Regions from separate parts of the Paenibacillus sp. ov031 genome, predicted to be linked through region 1. Evidence: riboswitches for the same ligand, from Rfam matches in the RefSeq annotation. Region 1 holds a riboswitch; each other region holds the start of a gene.

The links. Region 1 has a riboswitch for cyclic di-AMP ahead of BUA17_RS00565 (C40 family peptidase). Riboswitches for the same ligand answer to the same signal wherever they lie in the genome.
Region 2: linked by a shared signal. The riboswitch ahead of BUA17_RS30105 (C40 family peptidase) and the one ahead of BUA17_RS00565 (C40 family peptidase) in region 1 are both predicted to bind cyclic di-AMP.
Region 3: linked by a shared signal. The riboswitch ahead of BUA17_RS16420 (HAD family hydrolase) and the one ahead of BUA17_RS00565 (C40 family peptidase) in region 1 are both predicted to bind cyclic di-AMP.
Region 4: linked by a shared signal. The riboswitch ahead of BUA17_RS08865 (3D domain-containing protein) and the one ahead of BUA17_RS00565 (C40 family peptidase) in region 1 are both predicted to bind cyclic di-AMP.

The regions. Positions count from the first base shown of each region.
Region 1 covers NZ_FRDO01000001.1:110,104-114,027, forward strand. The annotation lists gene BUA17_RS00545 (xanthine phosphoribosyltransferase) at 1-579, shown strand, start outside; gene BUA17_RS00550 (hypothetical protein) at 678-1,007, shown strand; gene BUA17_RS00555 (hypothetical protein) at 1,131-1,349, shown strand; gene BUA17_RS00560 (carboxymuconolactone decarboxylase family protein) at 1,467-1,796, shown strand; gene BUA17_RS00565 (C40 family peptidase) at 1,901-2,365, opposite strand; cyclic di-AMP (ydaO/yuaA leader) riboswitch at 2,371-2,502, opposite strand; gene BUA17_RS31495 (hypothetical protein) at 2,916-3,170, shown strand; gene pelA (pectate lyase) at 3,083-3,874, shown strand.
Region 2 covers NZ_FRDO01000014.1:28,191-32,114, reverse strand. The annotation lists gene BUA17_RS30115 (c-type cytochrome) at 1-76, opposite strand, end outside; gene BUA17_RS30110 (GNAT family N-acetyltransferase) at 230-721, opposite strand; gene BUA17_RS30105 (C40 family peptidase) at 1,115-1,585, opposite strand; cyclic di-AMP (ydaO/yuaA leader) riboswitch at 1,589-1,726, opposite strand; gene BUA17_RS30100 (hypothetical protein) at 1,979-2,821, opposite strand; gene BUA17_RS30095 (M1 family metallopeptidase) at 2,832-3,924, opposite strand, start outside.
Region 3 covers NZ_FRDO01000003.1:549,152-553,075, forward strand. The annotation lists gene BUA17_RS16410 (Nramp family divalent metal transporter) at 1-45, shown strand, start outside; gene BUA17_RS16415 (HAD family hydrolase) at 186-878, opposite strand; gene BUA17_RS16420 (HAD family hydrolase) at 1,044-1,442, opposite strand; cyclic di-AMP (ydaO/yuaA leader) riboswitch at 1,560-1,735, opposite strand; gene BUA17_RS16425 (glutathione peroxidase) at 2,103-2,579, shown strand; tRNA gene BUA17_RS16435 (tRNA-Leu) at 2,730-2,812, opposite strand; gene BUA17_RS16440 (urease accessory protein UreF) at 3,234-3,924, shown strand, end outside.
Region 4 covers NZ_FRDO01000001.1:2,090,997-2,094,920, forward strand. The annotation lists gene BUA17_RS08855 (prenylated flavin chaperone LpdD) at 1-281, opposite strand, end outside; gene BUA17_RS08860 (polysaccharide deacetylase family protein) at 431-1,219, shown strand; gene BUA17_RS08865 (3D domain-containing protein) at 1,352-2,020, opposite strand; cyclic di-AMP (ydaO/yuaA leader) riboswitch at 2,023-2,219, opposite strand; gene BUA17_RS08870 (amino acid ABC transporter ATP-binding protein) at 2,505-3,227, opposite strand; gene BUA17_RS08875 (ABC transporter substrate-binding protein/permease) at 3,214-3,924, opposite strand, start outside.

The DNA of each region.
Region 1 (3,924 bases):
GAAGTATTGAAACAACGAATTTTACAAGAAGGTGTAGTCATGTCAGATCAGGTGCTGAAGCTGGATGGTCTGCTGAATCACCAGATTGATCCTGCATTGACGATGGAAATGGGACGTGAATTTGCCGCTCGTTTTCGTGAAAGTGGTGTAACTCGGGTCATTACAGTGGAGTCTTCCGGGATTCCGGTCGCCTTTGCTGCCGCACATGAACTGGGTGTTCCTCTGGTATTTGCCCGTCGCAAAAAAACACTTTTGGCTGACCCCGACGCCTACTGTGAAAGAGTACCTTCTTTTACCAAAGGGATCGTAACAGATATTATGGTGTCCCGCGAATATATTCATGAGAATGACCGTATTTTGTTTATTGACGATATCATTGCGAATGGCGATGCCGCTCGTGGTGTCATCAAAATTATCGAACGTTCGGGAGCGGAACTGGTTGGATTCGGTGTCGTGGTCGAAAAATGTTTTCAGGCCGGAGCGCGCACTATTCGTGAGCAGGGCATCCCGGTTGAAGCGTTGGTGCGCATTCGTTCACTGAACGATGGCACCGTGCAATTTGACGATAACGAATTGTGACTTTTTAAAGGAAAAAGTGCCTATTTTTATAACAATGCCTTTGCATGACCGCTGATTTCATTTATAATGGGGTTATGTTAGGGAGAGGAGGCAACACCATGGGTAACCAACCGGCAACAGAACAATTTTTTATTGATAAGCTGGCGGAATCGAAAGTACATTTTGAGCGTGCCCTGGATTGTAAACATACGGAATTCGATGACCTTTATCCCTATATGATTGAACATCCTCAATTTTTCTGGTACAAACGCTACGTTGCCTGGTCAGAATTGCTGACGATTGTAGGCTTGTGCGAAGAGTTGTCCTTCTCTTGGAAAGAACAATTTACACCGCATCAAGTGGAGTACCTTGAAGAACGTGTGATGTCCGCCAAAGTGCTTGATTTTTGGTTTGAGAAGAACGACAGCAAAGAGCACGCGCAGCGGTAACTTTCAGTCGGGACATACTTTCGAATGACATGACAGTCCAATACAGTCACGTGAGACCTAAATGACTTTTCATTTAGGTCTCTTTTTGTAAATAATTTTTTTGGGAAAGTAGGCGCCATAAATATGATCAGTGATGCACAATTGGATGCACTGCGTTTATCGGGTGAAAAAGTAAGGGTAGTACGGGACGAGATTCAGTCCAATGATGTGACAGGTATTGTAGTGGCTTGGGACGGGGAGCAGGTACTCATTCGCCGTCAGAATCGTCGTGTGGTCAAGCTTGATCGGAATTACCGATATCAATTGTTCAGCGAACCACGCGAGAGCCTGCTCGAAGAATAGGACATGCCTATTTAGGTTCATTTACCATGGATGTTTTGGCATAATTACACCTCTCCGGAGAGAAGATAGGTACAGTGAGAGCTTGTAACATATCAGCCGAGAGGATGTGCGGTAACCATGACACTGATGAATGATAAGGTTCATGCCTATAAAGATCAGATTGGTGAATTAAGCGATGTGCTGCCAGCTGTGGTGAAGTCTTATCATGAGTTCACTGGAGAATGCTTTCAGGCAGGGGCGATTGATGCCAAGACCAAACAGCTGATTGCGCTGGGTATTGGACTGTTTGCGAACAATGAGGTATGTACGTTTTACCATGTGGAAGAGGCACGTGCCAAAGGAGCGACCGATCAGGAGATTATGGAGACGGTTGCTGTGGCTGGAGCGGTAGGTGGAGGCCATGCGCTGTCTCAGGGTGCAATGAGAGTACAGAAGGCTTTACATTAAGTATAGAAGTCTACAGCACACCGGATTTGTAAACAAAAGCCCCAAACAAAGAGGAGGTCCCGGATTCACCCGGAGCCTCCTCTTTGCACTATATCAAATCAAACTTATATTTTGCCCAGCATTTTGTTATACATAAATTGTCCTGTTACCCGGCGTGCTGTTACGTAACGATCATTGAAGTAAGGATTGGATAATTGTGTGATGCTGACACCCTTGCTGCTTGAAGCATGAGCGAACTGTCCGCCCCCGATATATACACCTGTATGTGAAATGCCATTGCCCATCGTATTAAAGAATACCATGTCACCAGTACGCAGATTAGCTTTGGATACCGGAGTTCCGGCCTTAGCTTGTTGCTGGGAAGTGCGTGGTAATTCAATGCTATATTTGTTGAAAATATATCTCATAAATCCAGAGCAATCAAATCCGGCCATTGTTGTGCCGCCCCATTTGTAAGGTATGCCTGTCATGTTGTTAACGACGGTGTTGATACTGCTTGCCTCTGTGCTTGCTGCACCGGATGTAAATAGAACTGCTGCTCCAAAAATGGAGATGATAAGCTTTTTCAAAATTTTTGTTCTCCCTTCGATGCCTACGGAGTTAGCTAAGGGTTCGGTAGAAGGTTCCCTATATTTCCTATGTATAAGAATAATTCACCCAAAATGGTTCCCCCGTTTTCAAACATGAAACTCGGCAAATGAATAATTAAGTTTTTGTAACCTTTTGAAACTATATTGCATAAATGCGAAAATGTCAAACCGATTTTGAACACTTCTTATCATCTCAATGTTAACGGAATTATCGCTATTTATGTAGAAATAACTCGAATATTGGGTTTTAATAGATGACAAAAAAGTAACTACTGTTTCAAATGGAGAAAAATTGGATGATTTATTGGCTTTCTCACATTTCGATTAGACGATACCTATAGGTTAAGATAAAGAATTTGTTACATATTGTTGCAATTATTGACAAAATTTATTGTTTTGCATAGAATTCTTTTTGTATAATCCACTTATTGGATGAAAAGAAATAGTTTGAGTTTAAAAACAAATATAAGGAGGGGAGACGCTCAAGGAAAACAGTTTGCAGAAAATGAATTGGGGAGTGTTCTAAACGATGTTGAAGGCACAAGCAAGGTTTGCATCTTTGGTAATGGCATGTACAATGATTTTCTCTGTTGTCGGAATGGTATTTCAGCCTGCTGCTAAGGTATCTGCTGCAGACGCATCTGGAACGACAGCAAGTATCTCAGATATTTTGAAGAATCAACGTCCTGACGGGGGATGGAAGAAGGATTACAAAAAACAAGTGGTGAGTGGGCCAAATCTACAATTGATAATAAAGCTACATACTCAGAAATTAGAAGATTAGCCAAGGAATTTAAAAAGACAAATGATCCGCGATATTCGGCTGCTGCCATCAAAGGAATCAACTTTTTGTTAAATATGCAGTACTCCAATGGAGGATGGCCACAAGTATACCAGAGCTCAGGCTATCACAAACACATTACCTTCAACGACGATGCCATGATTAATGTCATGTACATGCTGGATGAAGTAGGTGCACGTAAAGGTGATTTCTCATTCATCGACAGCTCTCTTGCGGATCGCAGTAAAAAATCAGTTGCCAAAGGTGTAGATGCTATTCTCAATACACAGGTTGTAGCAAATGGTAAACTGACTGCATGGGGACAGCAGCATGATTCCAGCTCCCTAAAACCTGCAGGAGCAAGGATTTATGAAGTGCCTTCTCTAAGTGCTGGAGAGAGCAGTACGATTGTAAAGTTTTTGAAAACAAGACCGTCGAACTCGAAAATTAAGGCTTCCATTCAAGCGGCAGAAGCCTGGTTCAACAACGTGAAAATTACAGGATACAAGTATGTCAGAGAAAACGGAGATAGCAAACTCGTAGCTGATTCAGGTGCATCGCCAATTTGGGCACGTTTTTACGAAATTGGAACGGATAAACCGATCTTCGTAGGACGTGATGGGGTTGTGAAATACAAACTCAGCGATATCGATAAGGAAAGAAGAGGCGGGTATGCCTGGTATGGCAACTGGCCTTCAAAGATATAATTTATAAAAAGCTTTATCATTGAGGCGAAATTATATTTTTTTTGTTGACA
Region 2 (3,924 bases), on a different contig from region 1:
CTGGAAGCGTAAACATTAGTACAATAGCTAAAGCGCACGCTGCAAAAAATACCCCGCTCATGATCCATTTGTGCATCCCTTATGTCCCCTCCAGAATGAAAGATCATCTAACTTGAAACTATCCATATCATTATAACGGAACCTGTAGTGACATCATAGCATTTTGTGGTAATTTTTTGAACTAATCACATAACCGGGGACTTTTTGGGGTGATTTCAAGCCCTAGTTATTAGCGTGGACCTTCATAGACCATACAGTAAAAAGGTTTCAAACCACCCGGTGTCTGTCGTTCGTATGTATCCTGCGTAACAAATCCGGCTTTGAGATAGACACGAATAGCCCGGTCATTCCAGGTCAGAACTTCCAGATCAATTTCGTTTGCAGGGTTCCGGCGAATGGCTTCCTGCACAATGGCCGAGACAAAAGCCGTTCCTTGACCATGACCACATCGATCGGGGTGCATGCCAAGTCCGATGCGGGTTACACCTTCAAGCGGGAAGTATTGAGCAAAACCGCAAATCTGCTGATCCTCTCCCAGCACCACCGCATATTGTTCTTTCCGTAGCTGGGGATCGCCGAATTCCACTTCAAGTGCTTTCATCTGCTCCCAGGGCAGCCAGCTATAAATATTATAAGGCGGGTCATACTGCCAATCGCAGATTAGTTCCGCGTGTTCTTCTTGCATGGGCACAACGTGAAACGTCACAGGGGCTTCATCCATACAACTGCACGCTCCTCTCATTGTGAACAAGCTATAATGATTTTGATTTGTCCATATACATATGTCATTCCATATCTAAGCTTGTTTCCACTCTACAAAAGAGGCGTTCATTTGGCAAGTCCTCGTTTTTCAAAAAAAGTGAAACAAAAGTTCCGGTAATTTCGTTTATATTATAGTGGGATGGGTAAAAACATTATAAGAGCACGGACGAAGCAATGAAAAATAACTTTAAAAAAAGTTAAAGTTAGGTTTGGTAGCTATCCCGAACGCATTAAAGGAAACGAAGCACAAAAAAACCGCCGGATACATTCCTGCGGAGAATGTACCAGACGGTTCTATTATGCTTCGTTACAGTAGTGTTATTGTTACAGCATGACGTTGCTCAGCTTGTCCCTAGTCGATGGCCAATGTCTCATATGCGTCCGTGCTCATAATGCGTTTAGCGCCAACATAGCGGTTAGCCCAGTAGCTTTCGCTTAATGCGCTGATTGTAACTCCTTTAGAAGAAGAGGAGTGTGCAAACTTTCCATCCCCTACAAAGATCCCTACGTGCGAGACCCCTTTGCCCGTTGTATTGAAGAATACCAGATCACCTGGTCTCATTTCCATCCGGGATACCGAATCACCCATGTCGAATTGTGAACTCGATTGGCGAGCCAGATCAATGCCCAGCTTGTCGAATACATAACTTGTGAATCCAGAGCAGTCAAAGCCGTTAAGCGTTGTTCCTCCGCTTTTGTATGTAGTCCCCATTGCTGAATCAATAACTTGGTCCATTTTCGAATCTGCGAATGCGCTGCCTGCTCCAAGCGATAATGCGAATGTGAGGCTGAGTACAGCTGCGGTTAATTTCTTCTTAAACAAGAGATATACCCCTTCCAATGCCTGCGAGGTTAGCTTAAGGATTCGGTTGAAGGTCCCCTATGATCCCTCTGTTGCAAGATCAATTCACCCATAACTGGTTCCCCCGCTTCCCAGGTGCTAGGAATTTGGCTATGCTAGTTATGCACCTGCGAAATCAAGAAATGACGATTAAATTTTAAGTAGTTACAAATATGAAGGTAAAGATTACAAAGTTGTTACTAAAAACTCACTGCGATTATTGTAACAGAGGTATATCACTTTGGCAACGTTTAACAACAAAATTAACAAAAAAAACCTCGACCTTTGACGGGGAAAGGTCGAGGTTTGCTTGTTTAACGGCATTTGAAGAATACAACTTTACATAGAGATGGTAACCGTTTTTAACCGTTTAATTTAATCTTTGACCGAGTTGGACTGCCATAGGCGGAAATGGGCACATATTTTCCACAGGCTCAGCAAGCACCGGGCAAGTGGATACGTTTGTTGTAGTATAAGACCAGTTAAGCCGGTTAGTAACCATGAAGCTGAAGTAAAGGCACCAAAGACCAACAGATGAAGGCCGCCCAGCAGGACAGCAATGCCGATTAGAGTGATGACTTGGCGTAGTGCAATCCATATAGCTTGAAACGTACCACGTGCTCCGCCTTCCCCATCGGGAGCTGAGATACCAAACTGCATGTACAGTAGGACATGATGGATAACCCACCCGTATACAATCCAACCAGCAACATAGGGAATACCAGGCAAGAGCAGATGGAGGGAATGAAAACCTTCCATAAAGATGGAATAGAGCCTTGGTGCGAGCCAATAAGCGGGTAGCAGCAGTAATATAGTCCGAATGGTGTGGAGCAACAGCATCGGTTTCCATAAATTTTTGATACCGCGAATGAATGGAATGCGCTCTTCCGAATGGTTATAATGCTGGAGCGAGTAGAGCAGCCCTGCCTGAATGAGTGGGCTAATCATCATCCGTATCAGCAGCATAGCCCCTAAAATCCATAAATAGCGGTGAACCTCCGGATTCGTTGTCAGACCGAGTTGGCTCTCCATTTTAAATAAAATCGTACTGAGTTCCCCTGTATCAGGGTCAGGATAACGCAGGAGCAGCGGAACCACAGCTGACTGCACCATTCGATAAAGAAAGTATCCCCATACTAATTGATAGAGAAATAAGAGTGCCGCAATGAACATATGCTGACGGACGAGAAACCAGCCTTCACGTATTTTCGCTTTCACTGTATCCACCTCACCATGACAGACTTCCGAATATGGCTTCTATAATTTTGGTTGCGCTCATGCTCCAGCGGGATTTAGTTGGCTCATCCAGTCCGGCATTCAGAAAATTGTTCATATGATGGTTCTCCAGCACAATCGTGTACAGCGGATCAGTCATAGCCCAGGAAACAGGGGAAGTATAGGTCAGTTTGTAGGTAATGCGCTCCTCGCTACCATCCCATTCTTTCGTCATGGTTTTCCCATCTTCGAACATAATTCGAACAGGCACCTTCTTATATTCACTGCCTTTTTTCTGCACTGTAATGGACGACTCGTACAACGTTTGACCGCCTTTCAGGATAGGATTGATTGCGATCTTCTCCACTGCAAAGTCAGCCATGCCGTCTCCGTATACATACTGATTAAAATAATCGGTCCAGGATGTACGCGTCACTTGCTCCACGACCTTTTGAAAATCAGACGAAGTAGGGTGTTTGAAGCGGTATTTATTCACATAGGTCGAGAGAATACGCTCCATCGTTTTAGCACCAACCTGTTGTTCTATTCCAAGTAATACAAGCTTGCCTCGTGTGTATACGTTTGCTGCATATTGATTCTGGGAATCAAACTTCCAGGAGTCCTGTGTCAGTGAAGCTGGAGAAGTAATGAGACCAGCTTGTACGGGCAGATTCGGGATAAGTCCGTATTCCTGTTCCATTACTTTGTCTTCTGCATAGGAGGTGAATCCTTCGTCCAGCCAAGCCTCTTCAAATTCATTACTCGCGACCATGCCGTAAAAATACTGATGCCCAATCTCGTGCACAACCGTGCGTTCCAGATCGTAACCAGGAGCAGAATCATCTGCACCGAAGGCGGTGACCAAGGTAGGGTATTCCATTCCCCCTGCGCCATTCCCTGATTTGGGCGGGACAACGATGGACAGTGTGGAATACGGATAAGGGCCAAACCACTTGCTATAATTGGATAGCGCTGCTTTGGCGGCGTAGAAATAACGTTCCTTCAGATCCTCATGAGCAGGGTCGAGATACAGCTTGATTCGAACGCCTGGCACATTGGGAGCAGAGAAGGGTTCTTCTGCATAAACAAAATCAGGAGAGGCTGAC
Region 3 (3,924 bases), on a different contig from region 1:
GTCCTGAATGTGTATCTGATTATCCAGACCATTCTGTTGTTCTAGGTTAAACGGAACTACGCGGTATTTTGTCTAAATCAAAAAGGCTGATCAACTCAAGTAACGTACCCCTTGAGACGATCAGCCTTTTATATGTTTGAGCAGCAGCCTAATTATACCGATTAGATCTTAAATACTGCTCTTATTTAGTTGTCTGAATTTTGAGTTACCATTAACAATGGAAGAAGTTCCTCCAGTGATTCAATAGTCCAGTCTGGACGCTCTGCATCCGCAAGCTCCGGCTGGAATCTACCATAACCCTGCAAAATCCGGATCGTGTGCATACCCAGCTTCTTAGCCGGAATAATATCATTATCAATCCTGTCGCCGATCATGACCGCTTCCTCAGGTTTGCATCCCGCCTGTTTCAACGCTACAGCATACAATTCAGGATCAGGCTTGGACACTCCTTCTTCAGCCGAACAGGCCAGCACATCCACATACTTGCGCAAGCCGTAGCTATCCAGCCGATTTTCCGTCCCCGGACTCTGATTGGCAATGATACCAATCTTATAGTGTTGCGACAACGTCTGGAGAACAGCGTCGGCTGACGCAAAGGGGCGCTCAAGCTCTTTGCGGAACTTTAGCTTCTCCTGTATCTGTTCCCGGTGCCCCTCATCGCTGATAAGGGTACGAATAGCCAATTTCATCGGCCATTGCTCGTAATTTCGGTAAGAGGCGGCAAATATATCTCGCACCGTCTGCATCTCCACCTGATAACCGAGCGCACAAGCTTCACGAACGAACTGACCGATAATATCATCTACCGGCTCCCATTCGTCCACGAGCGTATCCCCCACATCAAAGAACAACCATTGTATTCCACGTACATCCGGCACGCCTATTCCTCCTCGTTAGCCACAGGAAATCCATATCCCTATTTCCCAAACCATAAAAAAGAAGACCCACCAACATGCATGAGTCTCCTCAAGTTTCCGTTTATTTATGATTTCAATTATAACAGGCAGCTGACACTGGATCAATCACAGGAATAGTACTAGCCACTAGCCATTCAGTAGAAACCCAACTTCCCCATTCAAGGAATATACAATACGGTCTGCTCCCATTCCCCGATAGATCCCTTTGGGGTGGCTTTGTTCCGTAATGACACACAGGGACTTGGATGTCCAGGAGCGGCAGATCTGCAAATATCGACAGGTCAGGTTTAGGCTATTTTCAAAAATAAAAACATTGCCGACACTACCTTGCGGCAAAAACCATTTCTGAGCAGCAGCTGTGTTCATGCGAATGACATGCTCCACACCGATTCTCCGGAGCCTGCGCTCTTCCCCTGCACTGTTGGTCAGAACGGCAAACGGCATTTTTTTGTACATCAGCAATTTGATAAATTTACGTCCTGCTTCATTTGGAGCAGTCACTAAGATCATCTCTTTATCCATCATTCGTTCCTCCCTTGGCGTGAAAAGACAACAAAAAAGAAGCGTGGGGGACCAAGGCCTCCCGGACGCTTCTTCAATAATCCATAGCAAAAAGACACTATGAACCAGCGTACGGCTTGTTGCCTCTCCCTTTAACGCTTACGAGGTTAGCTGACGGATTCGGGCGCGAGAGTCGCCCTATTTCCGGCTGTCACCGGAAAATTCACCCCATGGATGCCTACTGTCCTAGACAGTTCATCCTGTTGGTTCCCCCGTTTCCCACCCATGAATGAATGGAAACTCAGCGATTAAAACATCGTTCTTTTATAATCATTAATCAGAGCGATATTATCGTTTGTTTCGTTTTTCATGTAAAATTTAATTTAAATTGGAATTACGATATGAATCATACACCCGTGCCATATTGGTGTAAAGTCTGCGCAGATCACCGAATCGACGGATTTTTGCCATTTCACATCAATAATAGCGCTTACAACGTATCCATTCTCTACCCATCTCATCAAAGCTCTCTAATTCTCTCTTTAGCGAAATTCAGGTAGCAAATCAGTCACAGATCATACACGACAGCTTCAAATTAAGTTAAAAAAGCAATATTAATTTTGCATTATTTAATTGTAATCAATATAATAGAAGAAAGAAGAATATGAAATGGAGGCGATTTTCATGTCAGTCTACGACTACAAAGTAAACACCCTTCGCGGTCAGGAAGTTGAAATGTCCAACTATCGTGACAAAGTACTGCTTATCGTGAATACAGCAAGCCAATGCGGCCTCACACCTCAATTCAAAGGTCTGCAAGAGCTTCAGGATAAGTTTAAAGACTCCCCATTCGAAGTTCTTGGTTTTCCAAGCAACCAGTTTGCACAGGAAAAAGGCTCTTCTGATGATATTGCCGAGTTCTGCCAGATGAACTATGGTGTTAGCTTCCCGATGTTTGAGAAGATCGATGTGAATGGTTCAAGCGCTCACCCTCTTTTCCAGCACCTTACCAAAGAAGCGCCAGGCGTACTCGGCTCCAAAGCCATCAAATGGAACTTCACCAAATTCCTTGTGGATCAGAACGGACGTGTTCTGAAACGGTATGCTCCCAAAACAACACCTGATAAAATTGAAGCGGACATCAAAGATTTGCTTAAATAACAAGTAAAGGCCATCCGACCCCAGCAGACAGAATGAGCATGCATTCAGGGGAAACGGGTGACCTTTTTTTGTCTGGCCCATCTGTACTGTAAATAAAACAAAAAAAAGAAGCTTCCCATACGGGAAGCTTCTTCTTTATCGTTCTTATGATGCGGTCGAGAGGACTCGAACCTCCACGGGTATACACCCACTACCCCCTCAAGATAGCGTGTCTGCCATTCCACCACGACCGCATGTCGTAAATAATCGGCAACAAAATTGATTATACCCGGTTCATGTTTAAAAGTAAAGCATTTTTCTAAATATCATTTTAACTGCGCTTTTCCTTCCATAAATCGTATAATCTCGTCATTTTCTCCTACGAAGTGCATATGATTAAATTTAATCCCGTTTGTATACCCGATTAGGCCGATCACTCTACTTTATTTGTATTACCATCCTTCATATCCCTTAGTATAAAGTAACTCATAAAGTTATATAAAATAACACTAAATAGATTTAATATTCAAAAAACAAAGAAACTATTGACAAAAAGCGGATATTTATGTGAATATATATATCATATAATTCGGATTTACAAACATATAGCGAACCAAAAAGGAGTATAAATGTTATTTAACATAACATTTAACGAACCGTAGGAGGCGAAAGATTGTGAACCGTGGGAATAAGCTGCTCGATTATGTCAAACTGCTTGATTCCTCTATCCAGGTCGGAGGGTTCACCCATTCCTTCGGTATGGATGCCCATATCGCTGAAGGTACCATTCGTAGTGTTGAAGATCTCGAATCATTCATGCGCTGTCAATTGCATCCCAGCATCGTGCGTCTGGAAGGTATGGCGATTAAAGGCATATACACCGCCGCAGATCACAAGGACGCATGGCGTACAGCCCTCATCGACAAACTCGTTCATGTCCAGCGCACCCCAGTCAATCTTAGAGAACATGCCTCCATTATGGGCAAACGACTAATTAAGCTAGCTCGCGCACTACACCCCTGGATTGATTTTAGCCATCTCGAACAAACGCTGGCTAAGTATGAATCTGTTGGCTGTCTCCCCACTGTTCACGCCTGGATTAACCACCACCTCGAAATCCCTGTCGAGGAGGCGGTCCTTGGTTATCTGCATTCAGCCATGAGTGCCTGCATAACCGAAGCCTCCAAAGTGATTCCCCTTAACACCGATACAACCCAGGACCTGCTGGTTCGCCTGGCCGCAGACCTGGAGCATGAATGGGATACCGTCAGCGCCTCCGCTGCGGATGGACCGGTACAACCGACCTCATTGTCCATGAAAACGTTGTTTCCAAGCTTTCACATGCTTGGAGCAGGGCTTCACGCAT
Region 4 (3,924 bases), 2.0 Mb from region 1:
ATCTCATCAATCTGCATGCGCGTAATTGCATCAAAGTGAATCCCCATAATCACGGTCACGGTTACTTTTAAATGTAGGGCAGCCTTACGTGCGAGCCTTTCACACAGCTCTTGCTCTTTATGCCCCGGAATATGCATCGTAGCCCCGCTTACCCGCTCACGGTCTGGATAAAATGTCGCTACTGCTCCAATATGTGATCTGCCTCCAGTTACCATAAACACCTTGTCTTCCCCTGCCTCAATCACCTGTAAACGAACGGAATTTAAGTCGTATGTACTCATCCTGATCCACCTGTCCTTTTCTATTTATATATGGTGGAATTATGGCTCCGATTTAATAAATCAGCAATGAAACATCTCACATTATGCATAAATACGGATGGCCCCGGGCATACCAAAGAGAACGCAATTTGGGAAAAGGAGGCACTAACATGCGTATACGCCTCATAATGTTATCCATCATGGTCATTCTTCTGGGAGGAAGTTACGCTCCTGCTCAGTTATGGGCTTCTTCAAGCCCGCAAACCGAACCTGCTTCGAAGTCTGATTCTTCCGAAGAAGAACAGTTGACTCTGGGACAGCTCAGACAGAAATATGCGGATACGTTCAAAACCAATGGCCCCTCGACAAAAAAGGTCGCACTGACTTTTGATGACGTACCTGATCCACGGTTCACCCCGCAGGTGTTGGATATTCTAAAAAAATACAAGGTGCGGGCTACGTTTTTCATTGTGGGACATCGCGCTGAGAAACATCCGGATTTAGTGAAACGCATGGTAAAGGAAGGGCATATTGTTGGCAATCACAGCTACAATCACCCGGAGTTCAGTAAGCTGTCCATGAATGCATTTCGCAAACAAATCTTACATACCGGGGATATTATTCGGAATCTGGCGGGGTACACGCCCAAAATGATTCGTCCACCTTATGGCGACATTAATGAGCAACAGCTGCAATGGGCAGCCAAACAACATTACAGCATTGTGAACTGGAATGTCGATTCCCTGGACTGGAAGGGCCTCTCCAAAGAGGAAGTCAAACAAAACATCCTGTCGGCCGTTAAACCAGGTTCCATTGTTCTGCAACATGCAGGAGGCGGTGTCGGATCGAAGCTGAGTGGTACCATCGAGGCGTTGCCTGAAGTTATCGAGGAATTGCGAAACCGCGGGTACGAGCTGGTGACTTTGGACGAAATGCTGGAACTGCCAAAGGGTAAATAGGTTTAGATTACGGCAGTCGGATATTCAAAAGGGTGTCCTTCATTCACATTATTGTGATGGAAGAACACCCTTTATTGTTTAATTTAGATTTAGTTGGAGTCACATATGATGATGTGCAGCTACGCTTTGATTTTATTTCAAAATGTAAAGTTCAACATCCTGAATACCAAATGTGCTCACGGATTGCTTGCTGCCAGGAATAAAGATATCGATCTTGTGACCTTTAATGGCACTACCCACATCACGAGCCGTTGCTACAAATGCCTGTTTTGGCAGTCCTGGATGTGTATGACCTGTCACCAGTACCTTTGTACCCAATGGAATGATACTTGGGTCTACTGCAATGGTACCCAATTCAAGCGGATTACCGAAGTAATCCACGGCACCCCATCCTCCATTTTCGGAAGCGTCTGCGGAGTATGCTGTTGCTTTGACGTCGACAGCTTTGCTGTAATCAAACGTTTTACCCCAGGCTTGTACAACTTTACTATCTGCATTAACGTCAAGGCTTGCGGCAGTTACCGTTTTGGCCTCCGTTTTAGCTGCTGCAGCAGAAGCTGTGTTCGTTGTTTTACCAGGGATCGTAATTTTCAAACCACCATAAATGTTGTAAGCTGAAATGTCATTGTTAGCTTTAATAAGAGCGTTAAGTCCAACTCCATATTGTTTGGATAAGGTGTAGAAGGTATCCCCCTCTTTGGCCACATGAACTGAATCAGCATGAGCCGGAACGGCCTGAATGAGCATTGCTGCTGTCAGCAAAGCTGTTGCTGTTTTGGCTATACGTTTCTTGTTAATCATGGTCTTCCTCCCTCATTATGCCTGCGAAGTTAGTTGTCGGATTCGGATGGAGGAAACCACCCTATAGGTTCAATTACATTAATAATTTATGTAGCCCTAATTCACCCCAAGCCGTGTGCAAATGATTCTTCCCCAAGCACACTCTGCATCGTTACATCCCCCACACTCCCAACTCCGGAAGTTTCGGCAGGAACAAATATATCACAACTTTGTAACCAAGAGTCGTAGTAAATGTTACCATCTGGCTAATTCACTTCAATATTTTTGCTGAATTCAAGCGACTTTTTCAAAAATATGTCTATTTGAGCTTATATCGTTGATGACAGAAACGTTACTTTTTATGTAATTCCGTGCGTATTCACACGCAACAAAACAATCCCTGCCGACAGGTCGCCGACAGGGATCTATGAGGGAATAAGAATTCTCATCCACAGTATATATTTTGCATTTTCATCCAATTCATCCTAATGATGACTTGGATGTATTAGAGCACTTTAGCAAGGAAGTCACGTGTACGTGCATGCTTAGGCTCACCAAACACTTCAGCAGGTGTTCCTTCTTCTACAATAACCCCACCATCCATAAACAGGATGCGGTCCCCTACTTCGCGTGCGAAGCCCATCTCATGCGTTACAATAACCATGGTCATGCCGCCCTCTGCAAGCCGCTTCATGACATCCAGTACTTCACCGACCATTTCAGGGTCCAGTGCTGAAGTAGGCTCGTCAAACAGCATGACATGCGGCTGCATCGCAAGCGCTCTTGCAATAGCTATCCGTTGTTTCTGTCCTCCGGACAGCTGATTAGGATAAGCGTCTTTTTTGTCAGACAGGCCAACCGTCTTCAGCAAATCTGCGCAGATTTGTTCCGCTTCCTGTGCAGATTGTTTTTTCACTTTAATGGGAGCAATCGTAATGTTCTGCTGCACCGTTTTGTGCGGGAACAGATTGAAATGCTGGAATACCATCCCCATTTTTTCACGAGTTGCATTAATGTTGTGTTTAGGGTCAGTAATCGAAACTCCCTCAAAGTCAATCTCACCGGAAGTAGGCTGCTCCAATAAGTTAAGACAGCGCAAAAAGGTACTTTTCCCCGATCCGGACGGACCGATGACCACGACAACCTCGCCTTTACCAATTGTTACGTTAATGCCCTTGAGCACATCGTTATTTCCATATGATTTGTGTAATTGTCTAACGTCTATCACTTGCACTCAACTTCCTTTCCAGTCGACCCAGCAGCTTGGACAAAATGAACGTCAGCACAAAGTAAATGGCCGCTGCAATCAGGAATGGATTCATTCCTTGGTACGTAATGTTTTTAACTACACTTGCCTGGTACATAATGTCCACCATACCAATAACCGAGATGATGGAAGATTCCTTGATAATGGTCACGAACTCATTACCGATCGCCGGCAACACCGCTTTGAACGCTTGTGGAAGCACGATGAAGCGCATTGCCGCACCTCTACCCATTCCCAGGGAACGAGCTGCTTCCAACTGGCCTCGATCCACACCCTGTATACCAGCGCGGAAAATCTCGGCAAGATAGGCACCACTATTAATGGATAGTGTGATAATCCCCGCCTGAAGCGGCGTGAAATTAATCCCCAACGTTAGAGCAAGACCGTAATAGATAATCATCAACTGAACCAGCATTGGTGTACCACGAATAACTTCAACGTAAGCTGTTCCGATCCAACGCAGAATTGAAACGTCATGCAGACGTAACAGACAGATGATCAAACCGATAATTACCCCGAATATTACACCGAGTGCAGACAGTAAGAGGGTGTAACCTACGCCTGTTGCATAAAAGCTTTTGTATTCCCAGAACACTTGAAAAATGTTTTGATCTTTTTTCACCTTGTCTGCCATCAACTGGCTTGCCTCGGTAACCAA